Regions from separate parts of the Streptomyces sp. NPDC090083 genome, predicted to be linked through region 1. Evidence: riboswitches for the same ligand, from Rfam matches in the RefSeq annotation. Region 1 holds a riboswitch; the other holds the start of a gene.
The links. A riboswitch is a leader RNA that binds a small molecule or an ion and turns the genes downstream of it on or off. The one in region 1 is predicted to bind ZMP and ZTP.

Region 1 (15,310 bases):
GTCGCGAACATCAGCAGCATGATCGTGCCGTGCATCGTGAACGCCTGGTTGAACTGCTCGTTGGACATGATCTGCAGGCCGGGTCTGGCGAGTTCGGCGCGCATGAGCAGCGCCATGACGCCGCCGATCAGGAAGAACCCGAACGCCGTGACCAGGTACAGCGTGCCGATCGTCTTGTGGTCCGTGGTCGTCAGCCACTTGATGCTCTTGAGATCTCTCACGCCCCGCCTGTGTCCGCGCCGGGCCCGCGCGTCACACTTGACGGACGCGAGGAGAATCACGGAACCGGGTGTGACGATCGCCCCGGTGCCGGACATGAACGGGACATGAGCAACGACGAGGACTTCGCCGCTGCCTATCGCGAGCACTACTGGGCGGTCAGCCGCTATGTTGCGCGGCGACTGGACGGGCGGAACGGCGAGGTCGAGGAAGTGGTGGCGGAGGTCTTCACCGTCGCCTGGCGCCGCCGCGCCGACCTGCCGGCGGTTCCACTGCCCTGGCTGTACGGCGTGGCACGAAACTGCCTGGCCAACGCGGTGCGCGGGTACGGGCGTCGGCGTCGGCTCGTCGACCGGCTGGGCAACGACGAGGCCGCGCACGGGCGGCAGGTCGAGGTGGGCCCCGAGGCGGACGCCCCCGGCGACTGGGTGCACGAGGCGTTGGCGCGGCTCTCGCCGGCCGATCAGGAGGTGCTGCGGCTCACGGCATGGGAGGAGCTCGGAGTGGACGAGGTGGCCGTGGTCCTCGGATGCGGAGCGCGGGCCGCGGCCATGCGGTTGCACCGGGCGCGGCGGAGGCTGAGAGCGGAGATCGATCGACGTGCGGTGCTGGGAGGGGCCGGGTGCTGAACGTTCCTGGTGCCGCGACGCGTCGTCGGTCGGCTGCCGCCGCGCCGTTGCCGGTCGTCCGCTTCCCCAAGCCCCGCTGGGGTGCCGCCATTAGCCACGTGAAGGATCAACGCCATGGCTGACGAACTCGAACTCCTGCGGGTCGCCAACCCGTTCACCGGCGACGGGCCCCTCTACGGCGACGGGCCCCTTGACCATCAGGCCGAGCGGGGACTCAACCGGCTCCTGCACGAACGGCGTTCACGGCGCCGCCGCGTGCTCTGGAGCCTCGCCGCCACCGCCGCCGTCGGGGCGACCGTGCTCACCGTCGTGCTGGGCGGGCCGAGCGGCACACCGGCGGTGGCGGCCCCCCGGCCCCTGGTGGTGCAGGCGCACTCCACGCCCGTCTCCCTGAAGCAGCTCGCGGCACTCGCGACGGCCGTCGCGGTCGACGGAACTCCCGCTCTGCGCAGGGGAACCCATGTCCAGACGTGGAGTCTCGGCATGTCCGACGACAAGCCGCCGGTGACCGTTCCCGAGGAGCGCATCGTGCGGTGGAACCCGGACGCCAGCCACACGGAACGTCTCGTCGCGGACGGGCATGTCCTCAAGGAGACGACGTACCCGCCGAGTTGGAGCGACGTCCCGCCCGACGCCCGCCCGCCGCACGACGTGGCCGGACTGCGCGCGTACCTCCAGGAGGCGGCGTACAGCAGGACGCCGTTGACCACCCCCGAACTCCTCGGCGCAGTGGGCGAGTTGCTGGACCACTGGACGCTCGGAGCGCGTGAGTCGGCCGCGTTGGCGCGGCTGCTCGCCGGGGTGGACGGGCTGCGGCCGGTGGGAGAGGTCACCGACCGCCTCGGGCGGAACGGGGAGGCCTACGTCTACCAGCGGTCCGGCAGCCGGCTGATGCTGATCATGGACCCGGCCACCGGCGCCGTCCTCGGCATGGAGAGCACCTTCACGAAGGACCAGCCCGAGTACGGCGTCAAGGCCGGGGACGTCATGGAGTACAGCGCGTGGACGCGCTGATCACACCCCGAGCTGCCGGGCCGCGGCGGTCACCGTCTGCTCCAGCAGCGTGGCGATCGTCATCGGGCCGACCCCGCCCGGCACCGGAGTGATCAGCGAGGCGCGCTCGGCGGCGGAGTCGAAGTCGACGTCACCGACGTTGCCCGCGTTGTAACCGGCGTCGATCACGACCGCGCCGGGCTTGATGTCCTCGCCGCGGATCAGCCGGGGCCGTCCCACGGCGGCGACCACGATGTCCGCCTCGCGCACCACGTCGGACAGGTCCCGGGTGCGCGAGTGGCAGTAGGTGACGGTCGCGTCGCGGGCCAGGAGCAGCATGCCGGCCGGTTTGCCGAGGATCGCGCTGCGGCCGACGACGACGGCGCGCTTCCCGGACGGGTCGACGCCGTACTCGTCGAGCAGCCGCATGATGCCGCCGGGCGTGCAGGACACGAAGCCCGGCAGGCCGAAGCTCATCGTCGCGAACGACGCGAAGGTGACGCCGTCCACGTCCTTCTCCGCCGCGATCGCCTCGAACGCGGCCCGCTCGTCGATGTGTTCACCCATCGGGTGCTGGAGCAGGATGCCGTGCACGGCCGGGTCGGAGGAGAGTCCGTCGAGGGTGGCGACCAGGTCGGCGGTGGTCGTGGAGGCGGGCAGTTCCACGTGCCGGGACTCGATGCCGGCCTTGCGGCTGCGGTTCTGCTTCATCCGGACGTAGGTGACGGAGGCCGGGTCCGCGCCGACCAGGACCGTCGCGAGACAGGGCGCCGTACCGGTGCGCTCCGTGATGTCGGCGGCCTGCTTCGCGGTGTCCTCGACGATCCGCCGAGCGAGCGCGGTGCCGTCCATGAGCCGTGCCTGGGACATGATCCACTCCTGAGCTGGTTGACCAATCGCCCAGGCGCACGGCATCGACTCCGCGTGGGCCGCTCCACGGTGGTGCTCCACCTCAGCGCCAGTCACGACCCGCGACCAGCCTAACCGACAGTCCTACGACAGCCCCGGCCGCCCACCGACAGCCCCACGGCAGCTCGTCTCCCCCACTCCCGGCTCACCGGTGCCGGAAGCCCCGCGTCCGGCCGGCGGGCGGTGCCGGCAGCGAGCGGGACCGGGCCGCCCGCAGCGCCGACCCCAGCAGGGTGGCGGACGCGCGCAGACCCGCTGCCGTGACCGGGGCCCGCCGTCGGGCCGCGGCGGCGCGCGCGGGTGCCGTGGTCGCCGAGAAGGTCCAGGTCACGCGGGTGCTGATCCGGACCCTCGGCACCATCCGCGCTAGCCGTCCCATGCCTGGATCATCGTCTGCCGGGTGATCTTGCCGTCGCGCAGCAGGAGCATCGACTCGGCGAGGACCCGTGCCCCGTCCGGATACTGACACGACTCGCTGTAGGCGGCCCGGTCCCCGTCCACGACGCACTCCTCCAGCCTGTGCGTCATGTCGCGGCCGTAGACGTCGGCGAGCATCGCGCCGATCTCGTCACGGCCGTGCAGGACCTTGGGATGACTGGGCTGCGTCAGGTGGTCGACGACGTGGACCTCGGCGTCGTCCGCGTAGAGCGACAGCAGTGTCGCCGCAGTGTGGTCCTCTATGCCCCGGCGCAGGGCGTCGGTGTCGAAGCCGGGGTGTGCCGCGGTGCCCATGGTGACCTCCTCAGAGGGCCGCGGCCCGAACAGGGACGAGCCGCGAAGGGCCTCTCCTACGAGCCTCCTCCGCCGCGCCGGGCTCGGCAAACCGGGCGGCACGCTCCGCCTCACGGGTGAGCGGTGGCCGGTACCCGTGACCGCGCGGGGACCGGCCGCGTTGCTGAGGGCATGATCTCAACACGACGTATTGCCGCCGCCGTTGGTCTCGCGGTCGGGGTCACCGGCCTCGTCGCGCCGATGGCGAACGCCGCCGACGCGCCCGCCTTCAAGGACGGCAAGGTCAGCCCGGTCGCCCTCCTGGACTCGCTCGCGGTGAGTGAGATCCCCGCCGAGCACCGCGCGGAGGTCCCGCGGGTCGCCGACCAGCTTCAGGGCCTGAACCACCTGAACGACCTCCAGCAGCTGCACCAGGTCACCGACATGACCGCGCCGGTCACGGGACTTCTCCCCAGCATCGAGCCGTGAGCCCGCGGTACTGATCCCGCGGAGCACGCGAACACGCGAACATCGAGGGCCGTCCGGAAACGGGCGGCCCTCAGCTGTTCCCCAGGACCAACCGGTCGTCCCCAGGACCAACCCGTCGTCCCCGGGGTCAGCCCGCCGCCGCCAGGAACTGCGTCGCCGCCAGCTCCGCGTAGAGCGGATCGGCGGTCACCAGCTCCCGGTGCGTGCCCACCGCGCGGACCCGGCCCGCGTCCATGACCACGATCCGGTCCGCCATCGTCACCGTGGACAGCCGGTGCGCGACGACCAGGACCGTCGTCGTCCGGGCCACGTCGGCGACGGTGTCGCGCAGGGCCGCCTCGTTCACCGCGTCCAGCTGCGAGGTCGCCTCGTCGAGGAGCAGCAGCCGGGGGCGGCGCAGCAACGCGCGGGCGATGGCGACACGTTGGCGTTCACCGCCGGAGAGGCGGGTGCCGCGGTGACCGACCAAGGTGTCGGCGCCTTTGGGAAGCCGGGCGACCAGACCGTCGAGGCGGGTCGTCCGCAGCACGCGCGTGACGGCGTCCTCGTCCGCGTCCGGATTGCCGAGCAGCAGGTTGTCACGCAGCGAGCCCGAGAGGACCGGGGCATCCTGCTCCACGTACCCGATGGCGGACCGGAGCCGGGGCAGGTCCCAGTCCGCGAGGTCCCGGCCGTCGAGGGTGATGGCGCCGGACTCGGGGTCGTAGAACCGCTCGATGAGGGAGAACACGGTGGTCTTGCCCGCGCCGGACGGGCCGACGAACGCCGTCATGCCCTGGGCCGGCACGTCGAAGGTCACGCCGTGGTGGACGTAGGGCAGGTCGTCGGCGTAGCGGAAGCGGACGTCGTCGAAGGCGAGGGCGGCGGGTGCGGCGCCGGGGGAGGGCAACTCGGCCTGCGGGGACGGGGGTTCGGCGGGAAGTTCCAGGGCCTCCTGGATGCGGGAGAGGGCCGCGGAGCCCGTCTGGTACTGGGTGATGGCGCCGACGACCTGCTGGATCGGCTGCATCAGGTAGAAGACGTAGAGGAGGAAGGCGACCAGGGTGCCGATGCCGATCGCGCCGGTGGCCACCCGTGCCCCGCCCACCGCGAGCACGGTGATGAACGCGACCTGCATCGCGAGACCCGCCGTGTTGCCCGCCGCCGCGGTCCACTTGGCAGCGCGCACGCTCTGCCGCCACGACTCCTCGGCCGCCCGGTGCAGCGTGCGCTCCTCGCGGTCCTCGGCGCCGGACGCCTTCACCGTGCGCAGCGCGCCCAGGATGCGTTCCAGCGAGGCGCCCATCACGCCGACGGCGTCCTGCGCCTGCCGGCTGGCCCGGTTGATGCGCGGCACGATCAGGCCGAGCACGGTTCCCGCACCCGCGATCACGGCGAGGGTGACGCCGAGCAGCACGGGGTCGACCACGCCCATCATGACGACGGTCGCGACCAGCGTGAGCCCGCCGGTGCCCAGGCCGACCAGCGAGTCCGTGGTGACCTCGCGCAGCAGCGTGGTGTCCGAGGTGATGCGCGCCATCAGGTCACCGGGCTCGCTGCGGTCCACGGCGGGAATCCGCAGCCGCAGCAGATACGACGACAGGGCCCGCCGCGCGCCGAGCACCACCGACTCGGCGGTACGCCGCAGCACGTACGAACCCAGCGCGCCCAGCGCCGCGTTGGCGACCACCAGCGCCGACATCGCGAGCAACGCCCCGGTGATGGCGCGGTGATGCGACAGGTCGTCGATGAGCCCTCGTGCCACCAGCGGCAGCAGCAGCGCGGCACCTCCGGTGACCAGGGAGAGCAGCGCGCCCGCCAACAGGACCCAGCGGTGCGGTCGGACGTAGTCGAGGAGCAGTCGCCAGGCCGGCTGGCCGCTCCGAGTCCCTGCGATGCTCACGGCACTCCTCGCGAGTCGGTCGGAGCATTCAGGCTACGTCGGCCACCACCCGCGGAGCCGACCGGTCCCGGGACGCCGGCCGTCCGCTCCCGGTATCCGGCGACGGCGGGCCCTCGGTCGTGCCCTTACCGATCAGTCACGCGTAGGGTCGTAGGCAGGCACAACCGCAGACGAAAGGGATCAGGACCATGGCGCAGGAAGTACGCGGCGTGATCGCACCGGGCAAGGACGAACCGGTCCGGGTCGAGACGATCGTCGTACCCGATCCCGGACCCGGCGAGGCGGTGGTGAAGGTGCAGGCGTGCGGGGTCTGTCACACGGATCTGCACTACAGGCAGGGTGGTATCAACGACGAGTTCCCGTTCCTGCTCGGTCATGAGGCCGCGGGTGTGGTGGAGTCGGTCGGCGAGGGTGTCACGGATGTGGCCCCGGGCGATTTCGTGATCCTCAACTGGCGTGCCGTGTGCGGCAACTGCCGGGCCTGTCTGCGCGGACGGCCGCAGTACTGCTTCGACACCCACAACGCCAAGCAGAGGATGACCCTCGCCTCGACCGGCCAGGAACTTTCCCCGGCTCTCGGTATCGGTGCTTTCGCGGACAAGACGCTGGTGGCCGCCGGGCAGTGCACGAAGGTCGATCCGGCTGTGTCTCCGGCGGTGGCGGGGTTGCTGGGGTGCGGGGTGATGGCCGGTATCGGTGCGGCCATCAACACGGGGAACGTCGGTCGGGGTGACAGTGTGGCCGTTATCGGGTGTGGTGGGGTCGGTGACGCGGCGATCGTGGGGTCGCGGCTGGCGGGTGCGGCGCGGATCATCGCCGTGGACATCGACGACCGCAAGCTGGAGAAGGCCCGCTCGATGGGCGCCACCCACACGGTCAACTCGAAGTCGGGTGATCCGGTGGAGGCGATCCGCGAGCTGACCGGCGGCTTCGGTGCCGATGTGGTGATCGAGGCGGTGGGCCGCCCGGAGACGTACAAGCAGGCCTTCTATGCGCGGGACTTGGCGGGCACGGTGGTCCTCGTGGGTGTGCCGACGCCGGAGATGAAGCTCGAACTGCCGCTCCTGGACGTCTTCGGGCGTGGTGGCTCGCTGAAGTCGTCGTGGTACGGCGACTGCCTGCCCTCGCGTGACTTCCCCATGCTCATCGACCTGCACCAGCAAGGGCGTCTGGACCTCGGCGCGTTCGTCACGGAGACGATCCAACTCGACGAGGTGGAGAAGGCGTTCGAGCGGATGCACGGCGGCGACGTGCTGCGTTCGGTGGTGGTGCTGTGATGGCCGCACGCATCGAACACCTCGTCACCTCAGGGCAGTTCAGCCTCGACGGCGGCACCTGGGACGTCGACAACAACGTCTGGATCGTGGGCGACGACCACGAGGTCGTCGTCATCGACGCGGCCCATGACGCCGACGCCATCCTCGCGGCGATCGGCGACCGCAGGCTCACCGCCATCGTCTGCACCCACGCCCACAACGACCACATCGACGCGGCGCCCGAACTCGCCGACCGTACCGGCGCGAAGATCTGGCTGCACCCGGACGACCTGCCGCTGTGGAAGCAGACCCACCCCGACCGCGATCCCGACGCCCACCTCGCCGACGGCCAGGTGATCGAGGCCGCGGGCGCCGACCTGAAGGTCCTGCACACACCTGGTCACGCGCCCGGCGCGGTGTGCCTGTACGACCCCGGGCTCGGCACGGTCTTCACCGGCGACACCCTCTTCCACGGCGGCCCGGGCGCCACCGGCAGGTCGTACTCCCACTTCCCGACGATCATCGACTCCATCCGCGACCGGCTGCTGACCCTGCCGCCGGAGACGAAGGTGCTCACCGGGCACGGCGACTCGACGACCGTCGGGGCGGAGGCCGCTCACCTGGAGGAGTGGATCGCGCGGGGTCACTGAGACACCGGCCGATACCCGACAGAAGATGTCCGGCTTCTCCTGCACGATCGGCACGACACACGTCGAACGAGCACGGGAGGTCGGACATGCCGGGTCCACTGGAGGGCAAGGTCGCGCTGGTCGCGGGAGCGACACGCGGAGCGGGACGCGGGATCGCCGTGGAACTGGGCGCGGCCGGCGCCACCGTCTACGTGACCGGCCGCACCACCCGCGCCCGGCGCTCCGAGTACGACCGCCCCGAGACGATCGAGGACACCGCTGACCTGGTCACCGCGGCCGGCGGCCGGGGCATCGCCGTCCCCACCGACCACCTCGACCCCGCCGCCGTACGCGCCCTCGTCGACCGCGTCGACGACGAACAGGGCCGCCTCGACGTCCTCGTCAACGACATCTGGGGCGGCGAGCACCTCTTCGCCTGGGACGCCCCCGTGTGGGAACACGACCTCGACAAGGGCCTGCGCCTCCTCCGGCTGGCCGTGGAGACCCACGCGATCACCAGCCACCACGCGCTGCCCCTGCTGCTGCGCACCCCTGGCGGCCTGGTCGTCGAGATGACCGACGGCACCGCCGACTACAACCGCGACACCTACCGCGTCTCCTTCTTCTACGACATCGCCAAGTCCTCCGTCCTGCGCATGGCCTTCGCCCTCGGCCATGAACTCGGCCCGCGCGGCGCCACCGCCGTCGCGCTCACCCCGGGCTGGATGCGCTCCGAGATCATGCTCGACCAGTTCGGCGTGCGCGAGGACAACTGGCGCGACGCCTTGGTCGAGGTCCCGCACTTCGCCGTCTCGGAGACCCCGCGCTACGTCGGCCGGGCCGTCGCCGCCCTCGCCGCCGATCCCCGACTGGCCCGCTGGAACGGCCAGTCGCTCTCCAGCGGCGGCCTCGCCGGGGTGTACGGCTTCACCGATCTCGACGGCAGCCGCCCGGACGCGTGGCGGTACCTGGTGGAGGTGCAGGACGCGGGGAAACCGGCGGACGTGACCGGCTACCGGTGACGTGCGCGGTCAGATGCGGGTCACCGGCCAGCGCCCCGAGTGGCCCGGCGGCAGCGCCAGATCGTCCCGTACGGCCGCGTAATAGCCCTCGCGCTTGGCACGCTGACGCTCCATCAACTCCTGCCAGGCCTGCGGGTCGTGGGTCTCCGCGCGCATGAAACGCTCCATCGCCATCACCGCGCCGACCCACGCCCTCGCCTTGTCCACCACCGCCGTGCTTCCCAGCAGGAGCAGCGCCTCGCCGGGTGGATCCCGGTCCACGGTCGCCTGGGCCAGCAGTGGTTCCGCCTCGGCCGGGGAGAGCGGGTGCGGATGCGGGTCGTTGCCGAAGTGGGAGGCGACCCGGTAGGTCAGGGTCACCGACCTCTTCAGCGCCCGGGCGTACTCGGCGTACACCTCCAGCCGCCGTTCCTCCCAACGGGCGTCCCGCTCGCGGCGGAACCTCGCCTGATCGCCCCGCACGATCGCGACGTACGAGCCGAGCGCACCGATCACGACACCGATCAGCGCGGGGAGTTGCTGGATGAACGCGTTCATGTCCGCACGGTATCTGCCGAGTTGATCGTTCCGGCAGTACGTTCGGACGCATGACTGACACAACGCGCTTCGAGGGGTACGGAGTTCTCGTCACCGGTGCGGCCCGCGGGATCGGCGCGGCCGTCTCACGGCGGCTGGCGGCGGAGGGCGCGCGGGTGCTGGTGACCGACGTCGATCTGCCCGAGGCGGAGAGGACGGCGGCGGCGCTGCGTGAACTCGGTCTCGCCACCGAGGCGTTCGGCTGTGACGTGGCAAGCCAGGACTCGGTGGACCGGGCGGTCGCGCGGGCCGTGGAGTCGTTCGGGGCACTGGACGTCCTGGTCAACAGTGCCGCGCACTGCACGCCCGACCACCCGCTCTTCGAGGACGAACCGGACGACGAGTGGGCCAGTGACCTCGACATCACGCTCACGGGTCCGTACCGGTGCTGCCGGGCCGCCCTCCCGCACCTCGTCGCCTCCGGACGCGGGGCGGTCGTCAACATCGGCTCCGTGAACGGCAGTCAGGACTTCGGCAACCACGCCTACAGCGCGGCCAAGGCCGGACTCGCCTCGCTGACCCGCACCCTCGCCGGACACGCGGGACCACGGGGTGTGCGGGTCAACCTGGTGATGCCGGGCACGGTACGGACCTCCGCGTGGGAGGGCCGGGACGCCGAACTCGACGCGGTCAGCGAGCTGTTCCCGCTCGGCCGGGTCGGTGAGCCCGAGGACATCGCCGCCGCGGTCGCCTTCCTCGCCTCACGGGACGCGTCCTGGATCACCGGCACCACCCTCGCGGTCGACGGCGGGCTCACCGCGGTCAACTCCGGGTTCCACCAGTCCCTTTCAGCGCGCGGGGCCGAGGGGCAGTGACGCGAGTGCCGCCAGCACCCGGTCCGTGTCGGCCTCGTCCGTACGCCAGTTGCTGAACGCGGCACGCAGCGCCGGTGTCCCGTCGAGGACCGTCGGGGTCAGGAACGCCTCGCCGGTGGCCGCGACCGCCTCGGCCACGGCGGCCACCCGTTCCTGCGTGGGGTCGTCGGTGAGGGTGAAGCAGACGACGTTCAGCCGGACCGGCGCCGCCAGCCGCAGGCCCGGGAGCGCGGCGATGCCCTCGCCGAGCCGGTGGGCGAGGGCCACGTTGCGTTCGACGATCTCGCGGTGCCCGGCACGGCCGTAGGCCGTCAGGGAGAGCCAGGCGGGGAGGGCGCGCAGGCGCCGGGAGTTCTCGGGCGTGAGGTGGAGGAAGTCCGGGTCGCCGGTCGGCAGGCCGAGGTACGGGGACGCGTTGTGGAACACCCGGGTCTGGAGGTCGCGGCGGCGGGTGAACTGGACGGCCGCGTCGTAGGGCACGTTGAGCCACTTGTGGAGGTCGACGCAGACCGAGTCGGCCGCGTCGAGGCCGTCGACGAGGTGCGCGTACGCGGGGGAGAGCGCGGCGAAGCCGCCGAACGCGGCGTCCACGTGCAGCCAGAAGTCGTGCCGGTCCTTGAGCGCGGCGATGGCCCGCAGATCGTCGAAGTCGACGGTGTTCACGGTGCCCGCGTTCGCGACGACGATCACCGGGCGGCCCTTCGACCCGGCCAGGGCGGCGTCGAGCCGGGACACGTCGACCGCCTCGCGGTTCCCGGCGAGGACGGGCACGTGGCGCAGCCGGTCGCGGCCGATGCCCAGCACGGACAGGGCCTTGGTGACGCTGGAGTGCGGGCTGCCGGAGAGCACGTCCACCGGGCCGAGCGCGGCGGCCCCCTCGCGCGACACGTCGACCCCCAGGCGCTCGCCGACCCACTCGCGGGCCACGGCCAGCCCCACCGTGTTGGACACGGTCGCGCCGGTCACGAAGGCGCCCGAGTGCGCGGTACCGAGCCCGAACAGCTCGCGCAGCCAGTCGACCGTCTCCCGCTCCAGGGCCGACGCCCAGGACCCGGCCGCGCCGGACACGTTCTGGTCGTACGCGCTGGTCAGCCAGTCGCCGGTGACCGACGCGGGGGTCGCGCCGCCGGTCACGAAGCCGAGGTAGCGCGGGCCCGCCGAGCCCGAGAGGCCGGGCGCCCACCGTTCGGCGAACCGGGTGAGCGCCGCCTCGCCGCCGAAGCCCTCGGCCGGCAGCGGCTCCCGGTCCGGTGCCTTGTCGAGCCGGACGACCGGCCGCTCGGCGACCCCGGCCAGCTCGCGGGCGGCGAGGTCACGGGCGGACTGGAGGAGTTCGGGGAGCCGGGCGAGGTCGGCGGCGAGAGTGCGGTGCATGCTCGGCAGCGTAGGCGGCGGCGGAGGGACGGGTATCGGGCCACTTCGGCGGAACTGGACTGAAGTGGGCGACGGTGTCAGTCGTCGTGGCGGGAGCGGTGCGGAAGGTGGCCCTGGCGCAGCCGGAGCCAGGTGTCGCGGGCCCGGCGGCCCGCACGCGTGCGGCTGTGCGCGACCATCTCCCGCGCCTCCCGCTCGGACGCGGCCATCGCGGACGAGCCCCGCAGCGGCTTGCGCGCGGTCTCGCGCAGGAACAGGGCGGCGATCACCCCGATCACGCCGGTGACCATGAGGTAGTAGGCGGGGACGAGTTCGTTGCCCGTGACGTCGACCAGCGCGGAGGCGATCAGCGGGGTCGTGCCGCCGAACAGGGAGACCGAGAAGTTGTACGCCAGGGACAGGCCGCCGTAGCGCAGATGGGTCGGGAAGAGCGCGGGGAGGGTCGCGGCGCTCGTCCCGGCGAAGCAGACCAGGAACAGGCCGAGGATCGCGCAGCCGATCGCGGGGAGCACGATGCCGCCCTGCCGGATGAGCTGGAAGACGGGGATGGAGAAGACCACCATGGCGCCGCCGCCCCACAGGAACAGCGGTCTGCGGCCGTAGCGGTCCGAGGAGCGGCCGACGGCGGTGATGGTCAGGACGACGAGGACCATCGTGCCCAACACCAGCAGCTGCGCGGTGAGTTCGGACTCGCCGAGGGTGGAGCTCATATAGGTCGGGAGGTAGGAGGTCACCATGTAGTTGGTGACGTTGTAGAGCAGGACCAGGCCGACGCAGACCAGCATGGCCTGCCAGTGGTCGGTGAAGAGTTCCTTGAAGCGGCCCTTGCCGGACATCCGGGCCTCCTCGCCCCGCTTCTCCTCGACCTCCTGGAACGCGGGCGTCTCCTCCAGCCGCAGCCGCATGTAGAGGCCGATCAGCCCGAGCGGTCCCGCGATGTAGAACGGGATGCGCCAGCCCCAGTGGACCATCTGGTCCTCGGACAGGGCGGCGGTCAGCACGGTGACCAGGCCGGAGCCCAGCGAGTAGCCGATGAAGGTGCCGAAGTCGAGCCAGCTGCCGAGGAAGCCGCGCATCCGGTCCGGTGAGTACTCCGCGATGTAGGTGGTGGCACCGGCGTACTCGCCGCCGGTCGAGAAGCCCTGCACCAGCCGGCAGAGCAGGAGCAGCAGCGGCGCGGCCACGCCGATCGAGTCGTAACCCGGCAGGAAGCCCACGGCGAAGGTGCTGGCCGCCATCATGATCATGGTGACGGCGAGGACCTTCTGGCGTCCCACCCGGTCGCCGAGGGGTCCGAACACGAGCCCGCCGAGCGGCCGGACCAGGAAGGCCGCCGCGAAGGTCGCGAACGTCGAGATGACCTGGGAGCCCGGTGAGCTGGACGGGAAGAAGACCTTGCCGAGGGTCGAGGCGACATAGGCGTAGACGCCGAAGTCGAACCACTCCATCGTGTTGCCGAGCGCCGCCGCCGACACCGCGCGTCGCACGGCGGGCCGGTCGGCCACCTTCACGTCGTCCGGGCTCAGGGACTTCTTGCGCCGCCGCAGCAGCGTGCGCACCATCCGTTCGGTGCGCGCGTTCCCCGAACCGAGTCCGCGTCGTGGATCGCCCTGGCGTGCGGGATCCCGCCTGTTTGACCTCATGTGCACCTGTGCGTGTCGTCGGGATTCCGCTTCGCGCGCCGTGCGGTCCGCGGAAGGCTGATTGATCACACCTAACCGGTCGGGGCCACCCGGAAACCCGCCGTCCGCTTACGGAGGCCGTCTTCCGCCGGGACGGCCGAGCGGCGGAGAATGTCACCGTTTCGTCGCGGTCCGGCCCGGGGCACAACCGCGCGGCCCGTGCGCCGGTCTAGGTGGCAGAGATCGCGGTACAGGCTGAGGGGGAAGGTCCGACATGAGGGACATACGCAGACGAGGTGCCATAGCGCTCGGTGTCACCGGGCTGGTGGCACCGCTCACGCTCGCGCTGGGCAGCGCTCCGGCGCAGGCGGCGTCGAGCTGTACGACACAGAAGGGGCCGTACCAGAAGCAGGTCGAGAAGTTCCTCGGTCGGCCGGTCGACGGGAAGCAGTCCGCCGCCGACTGCAAGGCCATCAAGGCCTTCCAGACCAAGCACGGCATCACACCGAACATCGGCTACGCGGGATCCGTCACCTGGGGCGTGATGGACCTCATGAACAAGCAGAAGGCCGTCGGCACCAAGCCCAACGCGGCCGGCAAGTGCCCGACCAACAAGGGCCGCATCGCCTGCGTCAACCTCACGCTCCAGATCAGCTGGATCCAGGACGGCAGCCGCCTGGTCTACGGCCCGGTCCCGGTCCGCACCGGCCGCGACGGCTACGAGACCCGCACCGGCCTGAAGAAGATCTACTGGCGGGACATCGACCACGTCTCGAACATCTACGACGTGCCGATGCCCTACAGCCAGTTCTTCGACGGCGGCCAGGCCTTCCACTCCGTCAACCTCAGCATGTGGAACCCGCCGGGCTCGCACGGCTGCGTCAACATGACCCCGGCCACCGCCAAGAAGTACTGGTCACTGCTGAAGAACGGCGACGACGTCTTCGTCTACGGCCGCAGGCCGGGCACCTGACGGACGGTCACCCGGCTTGCGCAACTCCGTCGGAAGGGCGTGCCGTTACGCGGGCGCGTCCCCGAAGTCCGGGATCTCCAGCCTCGCTCCGCCCTGCCGCGCCGAGTCGTGCGCGATGATGCCCGGCAGGGTGTAGCGGGCCGCGACCCACGCGTTCACGGACGGCAGGGTGCGGGAGTTGACCGCGGTCACGAAGTCGTCCGCCAGGAAGTGGTGGCTGCCCTCGTGGCCGTTGTGCAGGTTGTCGAACTCCCGCGGCAGCCGCGACCGGTCGTGCACCGGAGCCGAGCCCGAGGTGAAGGCGGCCCGCAGGTCCGGCGCGATGTGCTGGAGTGACGGATCGTCAGGAGACATGGTGGGCTTGGGCTCCAGCAGCTCGCTGATGTCCCGCACCCCCTTCTTGTCCTGCCAGAACGCCACCGTCGCGAGCTGCTCCATGCTCGCGTCCGTGCCGAAGAACCGGAAACGCGACTCCCGGATCTGGGAGGGATAGCCCACCCGCCGGAACTCGTTCGTACGGAACGAGCCGCCGCCCGCGACCTCGAACAGCGCGGTCGCGTTCGAGAAGTCGTTGCCGAACTGGCTGACGTCCTTGTCGAACACGCCGTCCCCGCGCTCGTCGACCACACCGATCGCGGACACGCTCACCGCGTGCGTCTGCCACGCGCCGAGCACCCCGCCCACCGAGTGCGTCGGGTAGAGCAGCGGCGGATAGCTGGCGGTGGCCTTCCAGTTGTCGCCGCCGCTGTACTGGTACGCCTCGTAGAACCCCAGATCCATGTCGTGGACGTAGTCGCCCTCGGCGTAGAAGATCCGCCCGAAGGCGCCCTCCGCGATCTGGTTGCGGGCGTGCACGGTCGCCGGGTTGTACTGGCTGGTCTCGCCCATCATGTACGTCAGCCCGGTGGCCCGGACCGCGTCGATGATCGCCGCGATCTCCTCCGTGCTGATCGCCATGGGCACCGCGGAGTACACGTGCTTGCCGGCGGCGAGTCCCTGGAGGACCAGGGGGCCGTGGGTCCAGCGCTGGGTGAAGATCGCGACGGCGTCGACGGCCTTCGACTCCAGCATCGCCTCGTACGAGGGGAAGGTGCCCGCCAGCCCTTGTTCGGCGGCGAGTTGCTCCGCGCGCTCCGGCAGGAGGTCGGTCACATGGACCTCGCTCACGCCGGGATGGGCCTGGAACAGTCGGGCGAACTGGCCGGAGAACT
Region 2 (15,310 bases), on a different contig from region 1:
GCGACGCGCTGCACGGCACGGGCGTGCACGTCATGGTCGTACGACCGGGGTTCGTGCGGTCGAGGATGACGGCCGGCCGGGAGGAGACACTGCTCGCGACGACCCCCGGAGCCGTCGCCACGGCCATCGAACTGGGCCTGCGCCGACGCTCGGAGACGGTCTGGGTGCCCGGCGTGCTGCGCGTGGTGATGGCGGCGCTGCGCCACCTGCCGCGGGCGCTGTTCCGACGCCTCCCGGTGTGAGAGCGGCGGCCGGGGACCGCGCTACGGGTGACTGGGGATCGTGCCGCGCTCGGTGCGGGCCGCCTGGGGCGGCACGACGGCTCCCCCGAAGACGAACTCACGGAGCTTGCGCCAGACGCCGTCGGCGCCCTGCTCGTAGAGCGCGAAGCCGGTGCACGGCCACTCCGCGCGGTAGTCGGCGAGAGCCTCGAAGGCGCGGTCCATCAGCGCCTCGTCGATGCCGTGCGCCACGGTGACGTGCGGGTGGTACGGGAAGTGCAGCTCGCGCGCCATCGGCCCGGAGGCGTCGCGGATCTGCTTCTGCAGCCAGCCGCAGGCCGCGGCGCCTTCGACGACCTGGACGTAGACGACCGGCGACAGCGGCCGGAAGGTGCCGGTGCCGGACAGCCGCATCGGGAAGGGGCGCCCGGCGGCGGCCACCTCGACGAGATGGGCCTCGACCGCGGGCAGCTGCGAGGCGTCCACCTCGGTCGGCGGCAACAGCGTGACGTGCGTGGGGATGCCGTGCGCAGCGGCGTCGCCGAAGCCCGCGCGCCGCTCCTGGAGCAGGCTGCCGTGAGGCTCCGGGACCGCGATCGACACACCGATCGTTACGGTCCCCACGTCGTCTCCTGTCGTCCTGTAGGTGGTGCTGACGGTGAGCTGCGGTGGCCGCGCGCGCGGCCACCCGGCTATCGACTGTACGGCCACGACCGGGTTGTGGGCAGGCGCAACCGTAGTGATGTGCAGCGCTCTGTCCAGTGGTACTTCGGTGCGGTCGTACGCCTCAGTGCTTGGCGGGCAGGAAGCCGACCCGTTCGTACGCCTGGGCGAGGGTCTCGGCCGCGACGGCGCGCGCCTTCTCCGCGCCCTTGGCGAGGATCGCGTCGAGCGTCTCCGGGTCGTCCAGATACTGCTGGGTGCGCTCCCTGAAGGGCGTCACGAACTCGACCATGATCTCGGCGAGGTCCGTCTTGAGCGCGCCGTACATCTTGCCCTCGTACTCCCGCTCCAGCTCGGCGACCGACGTGCCGGTGAGGGTGGACTGGATGGTGAGCAGGTTGCTGACGCCCGGCTTCTCGACCACGTCGTAGCGGATCACGGTGTCCGTGTCCGTCACCGCGCTCTTGACCTTCTTGGCGGTCGCCTTCGGGTCGTCGAGGAGGTTGATGAGGCCCTTCGGGGTGGACGCCGACTTGCTCATCTTGATCGACGGGTCCTGAAGGTCGTAGATCTTCGCCGTCTCCTTCAGGATGTACGGCTTCGGGATCGTGAAGGTCTCGCCGTAGCGGCCGTTGAAGCGCTCGGCGAGGTCGCGGGTCAGCTCGATGTGCTGGCGCTGGTCCTCGCCGACCGGGACCTCGTGCGCCTGGTACAGCAGGATGTCGGCGACCTGGAGGATCGGGTACGTGAACAGGCCGACGCTGGCACGGTCGGCGCCCTGCTTGGCCGACTTGTCCTTGAACTGGGTCATCCGGGACGCCTCACCGAAGCCGGTCAGGCAGTTCATGACCCAGGCGAGCTGGGCGTGCTCGGGGACATGGCTCTGCACGAAGAGCGTGCAGCGCTCCGGGTCGAGTCCGGCGGCCAGCAGCTGCGCGACGGCGAGCCGGGTGTTGGCGCGGAGGTCCGCCGGGTCCTGCGGGACCGTGATCGCGTGCAGGTCGACGACCATGTAGAACGCGTCGTGCGACTCCTGCAGAGCCACCCACTGGCGGACGGCGCCGAGGTAGTTGCCGAGATGGAACGAGCCTGCGGTGGGCTGGATCCCGGAGAGCACTCGGAAGGGGGGCAGCGGCGCGGAGCGCCCCGTTTGAGGGCGGTCGTCGGCGACGGGTGGGCGGTCAGAAGCCATGCTCACCATTCTCTCAGGTGTTGGGGCCCGGTCCGGAACTGGTCGGAAACAGGTGGGACCCGATGGGGCTCCGGCGGTGTAACAAGAGGGGGAGAACGCGGGAGGCGGGCCGCATCGTCCATGCGCGCCGGGCGGACGGAGGGGGACGGATGGCACGCGGGTGGGGACGAACGAGGTTACGGGGCCTGTGTCTTGGTCTTGTGGCGGGGCCTGTGGTGATGACCCTGGCCGGGCCGGCCCCGGTCCAGGCCGTGGAGGCGGGCCGGGCGAAGGTCACGGCTCGGACCCCGGCCACCGGGATCGTTCAGGCGCAGGACCCGACACGGGACATCCCGGATCTGGCGTTGGTCGTGTCGGGCGGCACCGGCCGGACGGAGACCTGGCGGTCCGGGCAGTCGTCGTTCGCGCGCCTGTGGGCGTTGCTGCAGCCGACGTACACGGGGACGGAGCAGGTGTCGGACGCGTGGGAGGCGGGCCGGTATCCGGCGGTGCGGATCACCGTGGTGTGGGGGCTGACCGGCGTCGGGGGCTGGCCCCTGACCCATCGTGCGCCGGGCGGTGACGTGGCGGTGGAGCGGGAGGACCAGTTGTTCGTGGCCTCGGACGGCACACCGTGGGTGCGGACGGATCCGGCGCCGGAGGTGGCGGACGACGACATCCGCTGGCATCGGGCGCCGCGCACGGTCTTCGCCCAGTGGGAGCGAGCGGGGTCGCTCGGCGAAGCCGGCGGCTCGGGCCCGGCGAACGGGGCCGGCGCCGGATGGACGGGACCCGCCGGACCCGTGTGGTGGGCGGCGGCGGGCGTGGCCTTCGGGGTGGGCGGCACGCTGCTGACACGCCGCGCGGCGGCCCGGCGTGAGGCCGGACCGCCGCGCGGGGAACCACGACAGGAGCTCATCGATCTGTGAGAGTCGCCGGTCTCTGACAACGCGACAGCGGGCGTGTGGCGGCTGTCAGGGCGGGTGGCGGCCGTCAGCCGAGGTCGATCTCCGGGTAGAGCGGGAAGCCGGCGACGAGGTCGGTGGCGCGGTGGGAGATCTCGTCCGCGATCTTCGGGTCGAGGACGTGCTGCGCCTTGGAGGGTGCGCCCTTGCTGGTGGTGCCGGGCTCCGTGGTGGTGAGGACGCGGTCGATGAGACCCGCGACCTCGTCCATCTCGGCGGTGCCCAGACCGCGGGTGGTCAGCGCGGGCGTGCCGATCCGGATGCCCGAGGTGTACCAGGCGCCGTTGGGGTCGGCCGGGATGGCGTTGCGGTTGGTGACGATGCCCGAGTCGAGCAGGGCGGCCTCGGCCTGGCGGCCGGTGAGGCCGTAGGAGGAGGCGACGTCGATCAGGTTGAGGTGGTTGTCGGTGCCGCCGGTGACGAGGGTGGCGCCGCGGCGCATCAGGCCGTCGGCCAGCGCGCGGGAGTTGTCGACGATGCGCTGGGCGTAGTCCTGGAAGGAGGGCTGCCTGGCCTCGGCGAGGGCGACGGCCTTCGCGCCCATCACGTGCGCGAGCGGGCCGCCGAGGACCATCGGGCAGCCGCGGTCGACCTGGTCCTTGAGGGAGTCGTCGCACAGGACCATGCCGCCGCGCGGGCCGCGCAGCGACTTGTGGGTGGTGGTGGTGACGATCTGGGCGTGCGGGACCGGGTCGAAGTCACCGGTCAGCACCTTGCCCGCGACCAGGCCGGCGAAGTGCGCCATGTCCACCATCAGGGTCGCCCCGACCTCGTCGGCGATCTCGCGCATGACGCGGAAGTTCACGAGACGCGGGTAGGCGGAGTAGCCGCCGACGATGATCAGCGGCTTGAACTCACGGGCGGAGGCGCGCAGGGCGTCGTAGTCGATGAGGCCGGTGACCGGGTCGGTGCCGTAGGAGCGCTGGTCGAACATCTTGCCGGAGATGTTCGGGCGGAAGCCGTGGGTGAGGTGACCGCCGGCGTCCAGGGACATACCGAGCATGCGCTGGTTGCCGAAGGCCTGGCGGAGTTCGGCCCAGTCGGCGTCGGAGAGGTCGTTGACCTGGCGGACCCCGGCCTTCGCGAGGGCGGGGGCCTCGACCCGGTCGGCGAGGACCGACCAGAAGGCGACGAGGTTGGCGTCGATGCCGGAGTGCGGCTGGACGTAGGCGTGGCGGGCGCCGAAGAGTTCGCGCGCGTGCTCGGCGGCGAGGGCCTCGACGGTGTCGACGTTGCGACAGCCGGCGTAGAAGCGGCGGCCGATGGTGCCCTCGGCGTACTTGTCGCTGAACCAGTTGCCCATGGCCAGGAGGGTGGCCGGGGAGGCGTAGTTCTCGGAGGCGATCAGCTTGAGCATCTCGCGCTGGTCGGCGACTTCCTGACCGATGGCGTCGGCGACGCGGGGCTCGACGGCGCGGATCACGTCGAGGGCGGCGCGGAAGGCGGTGGACTCGTTGGAGAGGGGCGCGGCGTTGTCGGGCATGGGGACCTCCGGACGTGGCGTTCGGCGTTCACGGTACGGCCCAGGCGCACGGCACACATTGCAGCTCGGGCCGCTCCCCGATGGTCGGTCCCATCCCAGCGCGCCAGTCACGGCCCGCCGGTCAGCCTACCGGGCGGGCCCGCCGGTGCGGCTCCCGCGTCCACCATGCGGGCGGGGACGGGAAAGGGGCACCCTCGCCCCCGGGAGACGCCGTGACCAGTACGGAAGCACTCATCGCCGCCGAGGCGCACGAGGATCCGGACGGGGGACTGGCCCGGTTGCGCGCGGTGTCGGGTGTCTGATCGCCGCGCCCGTTCCGGACGTTCCGGGAGTTCGGTGAGAGGGCTCACCTGAGGGGCCGCTGCGATCTCCGCTCCCCTAGAGTCACTTTGTGCTCTTTGGAATGGTGTGCGCGCTCGGCGCGGCGGTCTGCTTCGGTACGGCGACGGTGCTGCAGGCGGTCGCCGCGCGGGCGGCCACGGCGGGTGGCGGCGGGGACGCGGCGCTGCTGCTGCGGGCGTTGCGGCAGTGGCGGTATCTGGCGGGGCTGGGGCTGGACGGGCTCGGGTTCGTGTTCCAGATCGCGGCGCTGCGGTCGCTTCCCATCTACGCGGTCGGGGCGGCGCTGGCGTCGAGCCTCGCGGTGACGGCGGTGGTGGCCGCCCGGCTGCTGGGAGTGCGGCTCAGCGGGGTCGAGTGGGCGGCCGTGGGTGTGGTGTGCGCGGGGCTGGCGATGCTGGGGCTGGCGTCCGGGGCGGAAGGGCACCGGGACGGGTCCATGGCGCTGAAGTGGGCGATGCTGGCGACGGCGGTGGCCGTGCTGCTGCTCGGGCTGATCGGTGGGCGACTGCCGGAGCGGGGGCGGCCGTTGACGCTCGGGCTGGGGGCCGGGTTCGGGTTCGGCGTGGTCGAGGTGGCGGTCCGGTTGATCGACTCGCTCGAGCCGGCGACGTTGCTGACCAATCCGGCGACGTACGCGCTGCTCGTCGGTGGGGGTGCCGCGTTTCTGCTGCTGACGACGGCTCTGCAGCGGGGGTCCGTCACGACCGCTACGGCGGGGCTGGTGATCGGGGAGACGCTGGGCCCGGCCGCGGTGGGGGTGGTGTGGCTCGGAGACCGGACGCGGGACGGGCTGGCGTGGCTGGCGGTGCTGGGGTTCCTGGTCGCGGTGGCGGGGGCGTTGGCGCTGGCGCGGTTCGGCGAGGCGCCTGCCTCCGGCGGTTCGGCGGGTGACGGTGCGGGTGGCGGTTCGGCGGGTGAGGGTGCGGGTGAGTTGGGGTGACCGTCCCCGGGGGCTGCGCCCCCGGACCCCCGCTTCGGCCCTGAAAGGGCCTCGTCCTCAAACGCCGGACGGGCTGGCAGCTAGCAGGCCTGTGCTGGAGAGGCACCAGTACCTCCACCGAAGGCGCCCTCCTCACGGCAGTACCCGGCACAGTGCCTCCAGCGCACCCGCCCACGCGTGGTCCGGTGGGGTGCCGTAGCCCACCACCAGGGCGTCCAGGGGGTCGGCGAGGGCGTGTTCGTGGCGGTAGAAGGACAGGGCGTGGACGGCCAGGCCCTGCCAGGCGGCGGCTTGGATCACGGACTGTTCGGTGCCGGGCGGGAGGCTGAGGACGGCGTGGAAGCCGGCGGCGATGCCGGTGACGTGGACGTCGGGGGCGTGCTGGGCGAGGGCGTCGACGAGGGTGTCGCGGCGGCGGCGGTAGCGCAGGCGGGCGGAGCGGACGTGCCGGTCGTAGGCGCCGGAGGTGAGGAACTCGGCGAGGGTGAGCTGGTCCAGGACGCCGCAGGTGTCGATGCCCCCCTTGGCCTTCACGACCTCCTCCGCGAGGGACGGGGGCAGCACCATCCAGGCCAGTCGGAGGCCGGGGGCGAGGGACTTGCTGGCGGTGCCGAGGTAGACGACGTGGTCCGGGTCGAGGCCCTGGAGGGCGCCGATCGGCTGGCGGTCGTAGCGGAACTCGCCGTCGTAGTCGTCCTCCAGGACCAGGCCGCCGGTGCGGCGGGCCCAGTCGACGGCGGCGGAGCGGCGGTCGTGGCGGAGGGGGAGGCCCATGGGGAACTGGTGGGCGGGGGTGAGCAGGACGGCCGGCTCGTCCGTCAACCGGCCCGGGGCGGTGCCCAGTTCGTCGAAGGGGAGCGGGCGGGTGCGCAGGCCCGTCTCGTCCAGGATCTGCCAGTGGGCGGGCAGGCCGTAGGACTCGACCGCGATGTCCTGGGCGCCGCGGGCGCGCAGCACCGCGCCGATCAGTCTCAGGCCGCTGGAGATGCCCGCGCTGATCAGGATGTGCTCGGGGTCGGCGCGGACGCCGCGGACGCGGGAGAGGTAGGCGGCGAGGGCGGTGCGCAGTTCGACGCGGCCACGGGGGTCGCCGTAGCCGAGGGCCTGGTAGGGGGCGGCGGTGAAGGCGCGGCGGGCGGCCTTGAGCCACTCGGTGCGGGGGAAGGAGGCGAGGTCGGGGGTGCCGGGGATCAGGTCGTAGGCGGGGCGGGTGTGGAGGCGGCGGGGCGGGGTGGTGTCGGCGGGCGGGACGACGGCGCGTTCGGCGACGCGGGTGCCGGAGCCCTGGCGGGCGGTGAGCCAGCCCTCGGCGACGAGGTCGGCGTAGGCGTCGGCGACGGTGTTGCGGGCGATGCCCAGGTCGGTGGCGAGGGCGCGGGAGGAGGGCAGCCGGGTGCCGGGCGCGAGGCGGCCGGTGCGGACGGCGTCGCGCAGCGCGTCGGTGAGGCCGCGGCGGACCCCGGTGCCGGTCGGTTCGACATGCAGGTCGACGCCCAAAGTGGCCCAAGATTTCACCATGGAAATGGACCATACTCCTGGGCTGCCTCGCTTCTAGGGTCGTAGACATGACCACAGCACACAAAGCTTCCTACGCCCCCGAGCACACTCCCCGTCTGGACTTGGCCCAGCTCGCCCCCGAGGTCTACAAGGCGATGGTCCGGCTCGACGCCGCCGCCCAGAAGGGCCTCGACCCGACGCTGCTGGAGCTGGTGAAGATCCGCGCCTCGCAGCTCAACCACTGCGCGTTCTGCCTCGACATGCACACCAAGGACGCGCTCGCGGCGGGCGAGAGTGTGGAGCGGCTCATCCAGCTCGGCGCGTGGGAGGAGTCGCGGCACTTCTACACCGAGAAGGAGCTGGCGGCGATCGAGCTGACCGAGGCGGTCACCGTGCTCACCGAGGGCTTCGTGCCGGACGAGGTGTACGAGCGGGCGGCGGCGCGGTTCGAGGAGGCCGAGCTGGCGCAGCTGATCGCCGCGATCACGGTGATCAACGCGTGGAACCGGTTCGGGGTGAGCACGCGGATGGTGCCGGGGCACTACACGGCGGGACAGTACAAGTGACCGTGCGGACAGGCCTGTTGGACCCTGAGGTCGGGCGGGCGCTGGCCTCGGTCAGCGCCGCCGCGAAGCGGGGTCTCGGCGATCCCGCGCTCGCCGAACTCGTCGTGATCCGTGCCTCGCAGCTCAACCACTGCGCGTTCTGCCTGGACATGCATCTCGGGGTGGCGCGTGAACTCGGCGTGAGCGAGCTGAAGTTGGATCTGCTGGCCGCCTGGGAGGAGGCCGAGGACGTCTTCGACGAGCGGGAGCGGGCCGCGCTCGCGCTGGCCGAGGCGGTCACGGTCCTGGCGGACGGGTTCGTGCCGGACTCGGTGTACGCGCGAGCCGCCGCGCACTTCGACGACCGCCGGCTCGCGCATCTCATCGGGCTGGTCACCGCCATCAACAGCTGGAACCGGGTGATGGTCAGCCGCCGTGTCGAGCCCGGGGGGTACCGGCCGTGAGGGGCGGCGTCGAGCTGTTCCGGAGTCTGCATCGGGGGCGGGTGCCGGGTGATCCGCTGGTGCTGCCCGGGCCGTGGGACGCGGCGAGCGCGCGGGCGCTGGCGGCGGCCGGGTTCCCGGCGCTGGCGACGCCCAGTGCCGGGGTCGCGGCCTCGCTGGGGTACGAGGACGGGGCGACTCCGGCGGACGAGATGTTCGCGGCGGTCGCGCGGATCGTGCGGGCCGTGGACGTGCCGGTGTCGGCCGACGTCGAGGGCGGATACGGGCTCACGCCGAAGGAGTTGGTGGAGCGGCTCCTGGAGGCGGGCGCGGTGGGCTGCAACCTGGAGGACTCCGAGGACGGGGTGCTCAAGGACCCGCGGCGGCACGCGGAGTGGCTGGCGGAGGTGCGGGCGGCGGCGGCGGACCGGCTGTTCGTCAACGCGCGGGTCGACGTCTTCGCGCACGGTGACGGTGATCCCGAACGGGCCATCGAGCGGGCCGCGTTGTATGTCGCGGCGGGTGCCGACTGCGTCTATCCGATCATGGCTCCGGCGGCGGTGCTGCCGTTGCTGCGGTCCGGCATCCAGGGGCCGGTCAACGTGCTGGCCCGGCTGGACGGCGAAGGCCCCTCGCCCACCGCACTCGGTGAACTCGGGGCCACGCGCGTCACGTTCGGGCCGGGGCTCCAGCGCTGGACGGCACGCGCGCTCGCGGAGCGGGCCGTGACGCTGAAGCCTTGAGCGGGGTCAGGACAGCCATGCCTTCCAGGTGGCGGGGTGGCTGTCCACCCACTTCTTCGCGGCGTCGGCCGGGGAGAGTTTCTGGTCGGCGATCATCAGGGAGACCTCGTTCTGGTCGTCGGTCGTCCACGTGAACTTCTTCAGGAAGGCCGCCGCCTTGCCGCCCTTCTGCGCGAAGTCCGTGTTGAGGTACTTCTGCAGCGGGGTGTGGGGGTAGGCGCAGGCGACCTTGGCGGCGTCGGCGTCGCAGCCCTCCTTGTAGGCGGGGAGCTTGACCTCCGTCATGGGGACCTTCTTGAACAGCCACTGGGGGGCGTACCAGTAGGTGAGGAAGGGCTTCTTCTCCTTGGCGAACTGTTTCATCTGGGTGATCTGCGCGGCCTCCGAACCGGCGAAGACCACCTGGTAGTTCAGCTTCAGGTTCGTCACCAGGGCCTTGTCGTTGGTGACGTAGGAGGGCGAGCCGTCCATCAACTGGCCCTTGCTGCCGCTCTCGGCGGTGCGGAACAGCGAGGAGTACTTGTCGAGGTTCTTCCAGTCGGTGATGTCGGGGTGCTGCTTGGCCAGGTAGGTCGGGACGTACCAGCCGATGTGCCCGGTCACCCCGAGGCCGCCCGCGCGCGTGATCGTCTTCTTGTCGTCGACGTAGCGCTTCTCCTGGTCGGGGTGGCCCCAGTCCTCCAGGATCGCGTCGACCCGGCCCTGGCTGAGCGCGTCCCAGGCGGGGACCTCGTCGACCTGGACGGTGTCGACGCGGTAGCCGAGCTTGTGCTCCAACAGGTACTGCGCGACGGCCACGTTGGCCTGTGCGCCCACCCAGGACTGGACGGAGAGGGTCACGGTCCTGGCGCCCTGCGCGTTGGCGAAGGGTGAGGCCTGCTTGGTCATGTCGGCGGCGCCGCAGCCCGAGAGCAGGGCGAGGGATGTCACCGCGGCCACCGAGTAAGCCGTACGGGTTCGCATGTCACGCTCCCTTCTTGGTGCGGCGTTCCGTGGGCTGGGTCACCCGGTCGAGCATCAGGCCGAGGCAGACGATCGCGGCGCCGGCGACGAGTCCGGTGGCCAGGTCGCCCTGGGCCAGGCCGAACACGGCGTCGTAGCCGAGGGCGCCGCCGCCGACCAGGCCGCCGATGATGACGACGGCGAGGACCAGGACCACGCCCTGGTTGACGGCGAGGAGCAACGCCGGGCGGGCGAGCGGGAGTTGGATCTGCCGCAGCTGCTGGGCGCTGGTCGCGCCGAGCGAGCGGGCCGACTCCAGCGCGGCCGGGTCGACCTGGCGCAGGCCCTGCGCGGTGATGCGGACGACGGCGGGCAGCGCGTAGACGACGGCCGCCGCGACGGCGGGGGCGCGGCCGACGCCGAAGAGGGCGACGACCGGGATCAGGTAGACGAACTGCGGCATGGTCTGGCAGACGTCGAGGACGGGCCGGAGGGCGCGTTCGAAGCGGTCGCTGCGGGCGGCGGCGATGCCGGTGGCGAAGCCGAGGACGAGAGTGACGGCCACGGCGGCCAGCACCTGCGAGAGCGTGTCCAGCGACGGCTTCCACACGCCGAGCACACCGATCGCGGCCATGGCGAGGACGGCGGTGAGCGCGGTGCGCCAGGTGCCGATCACCCAGGCGAGGGCGGCGACGATCAGCAGCACCGACCACCAGGGCAGCCACTGCAGTCCGTCGCGTACGGGGTCAAGGACCCAGGTGGTGAAGTGGCCGGCCCAGTCGGCGGTGCCGCCGAGGTAGGGGACGCCGGAGTAGAGGTGGGCGGTCATCCAGTCCACGACGCGGTTCACCGGTTCGGCGATGCCCAGGGTCCAGCCGGAGGGCCAGTCCAGGGCGCCGGCGAGCCGGGCGACCACGGCGACGGCCACGGTGGCGCCGAGGGCGTACAGCCAGGGGCGGAGGCCCGAGCCCGGTTCGGCCGCGGACGCGTCGGTCTGTTCACCGGCCGCCGCGGTGACGCGGTCGAGGACGACGGCGAGGAGCACGATCGGGATGCCGGCGGCCAGGGCGGCGCCCACGTCGACGGAGGCGAGGGCCTGGTAGACGCGGTCACCGAGGCCTCCGGCGCCGATGACGGAGGCGATGACGGCCATGGAGAGGGCCATCATGATCGTCTGGTTGAGGCCGAGAAGGAGTTGTTTGCGGGCCAGCGGGAGGCGTGCCGTCAGCAGGCGCTGGCGTCCGGTGGCGCCGAGGGACTCGACGGCTTCCAGGACCTCGGGGTCGGCGTTGCGCAGGCCGAGCGCGGTGAGGCGGGCCATGGGCGGGGCGGCATAGACGACCGTGGCGAGGACAGCGGCGGGGACGCCGATGCCGAAGACCAGGACGACGGGGAGGAGGTAGGCGAAGGCGGGGAGCACCTGCATGGTGTCCAGGACCGGGCGCAGTGCGCGGTCCGTGCGTGCGGAGAGGCCGCCGGCCAGGCCGAGCAGGGCGCCCACGACAACCGAGGTGAGCACCGCGACCACCATCAGCGCGAGGGTCTGCATGGTCGGCACCCACATGCCGAGCAGTCCGCAGGCGAGGAAGGCGACGCCGGTCCCGATCGCGAGCCGTACGCCCGCGACCCGCCAGGCGACGAGCGCGCCGAACGCGGCGACGCCGGCCCAGCCCGCGGCGAGCAGGACCAGGTAGACGGCGCGTACGGAGAGGACGACGGCGTTGCTGATGTAGCCGAAGAAGTAGAGGAACAGCGGGGAGCTGTCCCGGTTGTCGATGATCCAGTCGTTGGCCCGGCCCAGCGGGCCGGACAGGTCGACGGTGAGGGCGTGCGGCCAACTGCCGCTGGACCAGTGCGCGTCGGCGAGCGGTATGAGCACCGCGGCGGCGAGCGCCAGCAGCAGGAGTTTGTGCGCGGCCCGGTGCCGGAGGATGCCGGGGAGGGCGGGACGCGCGGCGGGTGCGGTGACCGTTGCCATCAGACCGCCTCCTGGTGGAGCTCCGCTCCCGCGACGACGTCCAGCAGCCGTGCCTGGTCGACCACGCCGAGGCAGCGGCCGTTCTCGACGACGCAGGCGGGCCTGCCGGTGCGGGACACGACCTTGATCGCCTCGGCGACGACCGCGTCGGCCGCGAGCGCGTCGGGGTGCTCCGCGCCTCCGCAGTCTCCTGGGCGCATGGCCGTGCGGACGGTCATGACGTCCGCACGGGGGACGTCGCGGACGAACTCGCGGACGTAGTCGTCGGCGGGTGAGCCGACGATCTCCTCGGGGGTGCCGAGCTGGACGATGCGGCCGTCGCGCATCAGGGCGATGCGGTCGCCGAGGGTCAGTGCCTCGTTGAGGTCGTGGGTGATGAAGACCATCGTGCGGCCCTCTTCCTGGTGCAGCCGGACGACCTCCTCCTGCATGTCGCGCCGGATCAGCGGGTCGAGCGCGCTGAACGGCTCGTCGAACAGCAGGACCTGGGGGTCGACCGCCAACGCGCGGGCGAGGCCGACGCGTTGGCGCTGGCCGCCGGAGAGCTGGCCGGGGCGGCGCTGCTCCATGCCTTCCAGGCCGACCTTGGTGACGACTTCGGCGGCGCGGCGGCGGCGCTCGGCCTTGGAGACGCCCTGGATCTCCAGGCCGTAGGCGACGTTGTCGAGGACCGTGCGGTGCGGGAGGAGGCCGAAGTGCTGGAAGACCATCGCGGCACGGTGACGGCGGAGTTCGCGCAGCCGGGACCTGTCCATGGCGCGGACGTCCTCGCCGTCGATGGCGATGGTGCCGGCGGTGGGTTCGATGAGACGGGTGAGGCAGCGCACCAGGGTGGACTTGCCGGAGCCGGAGAGGCCCATCACCACGAAGACCTCGCCCTTGCGGACGTCGAAGGAGACGTCGCGGACGGCGGCGGTGCAGCCGGTGCGGGCGCGCAGGGCGGCGGCGTCGAGGGAGGTGAGTCCGGGGTCGCCGGGGATCTCGTCGGCCTTGGGGCCGAAGACCTTCCAGAGGCCGTCCACCGAGAACACGGGGTCACCGGCCCCACTCGGGTCCGCCGGACCGCGGGAGGCACTGTCGTGCGCCGAACTGTCGGACGTGTCAAGGCCGTTGGGTGTGCTGAGGGTACTCATCGCGCACCGCCTCCGATCAGGTCGACGGCCCTCTCGCCGACCATGAGCACTCCGATCATCGGGTTCACGGCGGGCATGGTCGGGAAGACGGAGGCGTCGGCGATCCGGAGGCCGTCCAGGCCGCGGACGCGCAACTCGGGGTCGACGACGGCGAGTTCGTCGGCTTCGGCGCCCATGCGGCAGGTGCCGGCCGGGTGGTAGACGGTGTGGGCGACCTTGCGGGCGTACTCGCTCAGCTCGGCGTCACCGAGGATCTCCGGGCCCGGGCAGACCTCGCGCTTGAGCCAGCCGGCGAGGGGCTGGGTCCTCGCGATCTCGCGGGCGATGCGGATGCCGTCGACGAGGGTGCGGCCGTCGTAGTCGTCCTCGTCGGTGAAGTACCGGAAGTCCAGGGCGGGTTTGACGGCCGGGTCGGCGCTCTCCAGGTACAGACGGCCGCGGCTCCTGGGCTTGGGGATGTTCGGGGTCATGGAGACGCCGAACTCGGGGCGTTCGTAGCCGAGCCGCTCGGGGTTGTCGGTGAACGGAACCTGGTAGAAGTGGAACATCAGGTCCGGGCCCTGGTGTTCGGGGTCCCGGCGGACGAAAAGGCCCGCGTCGGAGTCCATCGCGGAGTTCTCCGGGATCGGCCCGTCGGTCTCCCAGACGATCACCGACTCGGGGTGGTCGAGCAGGTTCTCGCCGACGCCCGGGAGGTCCACGGCGACGGGGATGCCGAGCGCTTCGAGGTCCTTGCGGGGGCCGATGCCCGAGTGCAGGAGCAGGCGCGGGGAGTCGACGGCACCGGCGCACAGGATCACCTCGCGGCGGGCGCGGACGAGGAGTTCCTCGCCGTCCTCGGTGCGGACGTGGACGCCTTCCGCGCGGGTGCCGTCCAGCTCCAGCTTGTGCGCCCATGTCTCCAGGAAGAGGGTCAGGTTGGGGCGCTCGTCCATCACCGGGTGCAGATAGGCGACCGACGCCGACGACCGCTTGTTGTTCTCCGGGTGGTAGGCGAGGTCGAAGAAGCCGACGCCCTCCGTGAACGGGGCCTTGTTGAAGCCCTCGACGCGCGGGACGTCGAGTGCCTCCTGGGCCGCGTCGACGAAGTCGCGGGCGATGGCGTTCCGGTCCTTCTCGTCGACCGGGACGATGTTGTTGAGGAGGCGCGCGTAGTACGCCTCCATCGATATCGCGCCCCAGCCCTTCGCCCCGGCCGCCTCCCACTCGTCCCAGTCGGACGGCAGCGGCTTGAAGGCGATGAGGGTGTTGTGCGAGGAGCAGCCGCCGAGGACGCGGGCGCGGCTGTGCCGGATGTGCGAGTTGCCGCGCGGCTGTTCGGTGGTCGGGTAGTCGTAGTCCAGCTCACCGCCGAGGAGGCCCATCCAGCGGCGCAGGGTCAGGACGTCCTCGCGGCCGACGTCGCTCGGGCCGCCCTCGATGACGGCGACGGTGACGTCGGGGTTCTCGGTGAGGCGGGAGGCGATGACGGAGCCGGCCGTTCCGCCGCCGATGACGACGTAGTCGTACAGGTGAGGGTTCTCAGGCATGGAGCAACTCCGGGTAGAGGTGGTCTCTTCGGGTGCGGGCGGGTCGTGGCCGGTCGCGTCCACGCGGCGGAGCCGCGGGTCGACCGAGCCCCGCGCCCGTGGGCGGGCCGGGGTGGCGGGGTCGGCCGGTCGGCGGGATCAGCCCGCGAACCAGCGCACCGGCTTCGGCGCCAGGTTCTGGTAGACGTGCTTGGCCTCGCGGTACTCGGCGAGTCCGGCGGGGCCCAGCTCCCGGCCCACACCGCTCTTTCCGAAGCCGCCCCACTCCGCCTGCGGGAGGTAGGGGTGGAAGTCGTTGATCCAGACGGTGCCGTGCCGCAGCCGTCCGGCGACGCGGCGCGCGCGGCCCGCGTCGGCGGTCCAGACGGCGCCCGCGAGACCGTACTCGGTGTCGTTGGCGAGTGCGACGGCCTCGTCCTCGGTGCGGAAGGTCTCGACGGTGAGGACCGGTCCGAAGACCTCCTCGCGTACGACGGTCATCTCGCGGTGGCACTGGTCGAGGACGGTCGGCTCGTAGAAGTAGCCGGTGGCGGGCCGGGTCGCGGCCGGCTCGGGGCGCTTGCCGCCGGAGCGCAGCACCGCGCCCTCGGCGAGGGCGGCGGCGACGTACGACTCGGTCTTGGCGCGCTGCTGTTCGGAGACGAGGGGGCCGCACTCGACGCCGTCCTCGGTGCCGCGGCCGAGCCTGATCCGCTCGGCGCGGCGGGCGAGTTCG

Region 2: another riboswitch for ZMP and ZTP. It lies ahead of ACIPTO_RS08880 (glycine hydroxymethyltransferase); the one in region 1 lies ahead of ACIPTO_RS19385 (bifunctional 5,10-methylenetetrahydrofolate dehydrogenase/5,10-methenyltetrahydrofolate cyclohydrolase).

What each region holds. Positions count from the first base shown of each region.
Region 1 covers NZ_JBIVED010000004.1:924,870-940,179, reverse strand. The annotation lists partial or broken gene ACIPTO_RS19400 (cbb3-type cytochrome c oxidase subunit I) at 1-317, opposite strand, end outside; gene ACIPTO_RS19395 (RNA polymerase sigma factor) at 327-848, shown strand; gene ACIPTO_RS19390 (CU044_5270 family protein) at 963-1,862, shown strand; gene ACIPTO_RS19385 (bifunctional 5,10-methylenetetrahydrofolate dehydrogenase/5,10-methenyltetrahydrofolate cyclohydrolase) at 1,863-2,711, opposite strand; ZMP/ZTP riboswitch at 2,733-2,817, opposite strand; gene ACIPTO_RS19380 (hypothetical protein) at 2,896-3,129, opposite strand; gene ACIPTO_RS19375 (nuclear transport factor 2 family protein) at 3,117-3,482, opposite strand; gene ACIPTO_RS19370 (hypothetical protein) at 3,654-3,950, shown strand; gene ACIPTO_RS19365 (ABC transporter ATP-binding protein) at 4,078-5,832, opposite strand; gene ACIPTO_RS19360 (S-(hydroxymethyl)mycothiol dehydrogenase) at 6,021-7,109, shown strand; gene ACIPTO_RS19355 (MBL fold metallo-hydrolase) at 7,109-7,738, shown strand; gene ACIPTO_RS19350 (SDR family oxidoreductase) at 7,825-8,739, shown strand; gene ACIPTO_RS19345 (hypothetical protein) at 8,749-9,276, opposite strand; gene ACIPTO_RS19340 (SDR family NAD(P)-dependent oxidoreductase) at 9,327-10,130, shown strand; gene ACIPTO_RS19335 (pyridoxal phosphate-dependent decarboxylase family protein) at 10,104-11,504, opposite strand; gene proP (glycine betaine/L-proline transporter ProP) at 11,582-13,066, opposite strand; gene ACIPTO_RS19325 (L,D-transpeptidase family protein) at 13,401-14,099, shown strand; gene ACIPTO_RS19320 (Gfo/Idh/MocA family oxidoreductase) at 14,145-15,310, opposite strand, start outside.
Region 2 covers NZ_JBIVED010000002.1:678,036-693,345, reverse strand. The annotation lists gene ACIPTO_RS08900 (decaprenylphospho-beta-D-erythro-pentofuranosid-2-ulose 2-reductase) at 1-242, shown strand, start outside; gene ACIPTO_RS08895 (2'-5' RNA ligase family protein) at 264-845, opposite strand; gene trpS (tryptophan--tRNA ligase) at 1,009-2,001, opposite strand; gene ACIPTO_RS08885 (hypothetical protein) at 2,295-2,984, shown strand; gene ACIPTO_RS08880 (glycine hydroxymethyltransferase) at 3,049-4,503, opposite strand; ZMP/ZTP riboswitch at 4,535-4,624, opposite strand; gene ACIPTO_RS08875 (hypothetical protein) at 4,907-5,785, shown strand; gene ACIPTO_RS08870 (PLP-dependent aminotransferase family protein) at 5,918-7,303, opposite strand; gene ACIPTO_RS08865 (carboxymuconolactone decarboxylase family protein) at 7,351-7,848, shown strand; gene ACIPTO_RS08860 (carboxymuconolactone decarboxylase family protein) at 7,845-8,291, shown strand; gene ACIPTO_RS08855 (isocitrate lyase/phosphoenolpyruvate mutase family protein) at 8,288-9,013, shown strand; gene ACIPTO_RS08850 (ABC transporter substrate-binding protein) at 9,020-9,976, opposite strand; gene ACIPTO_RS08845 (ABC transporter permease) at 9,978-11,933, opposite strand; gene ACIPTO_RS08840 (glycine betaine/L-proline ABC transporter ATP-binding protein) at 11,933-13,066, opposite strand; gene ACIPTO_RS08835 (GMC family oxidoreductase) at 13,063-14,595, opposite strand; gene ACIPTO_RS08830 (aldehyde dehydrogenase family protein) at 14,734-15,310, opposite strand, start outside.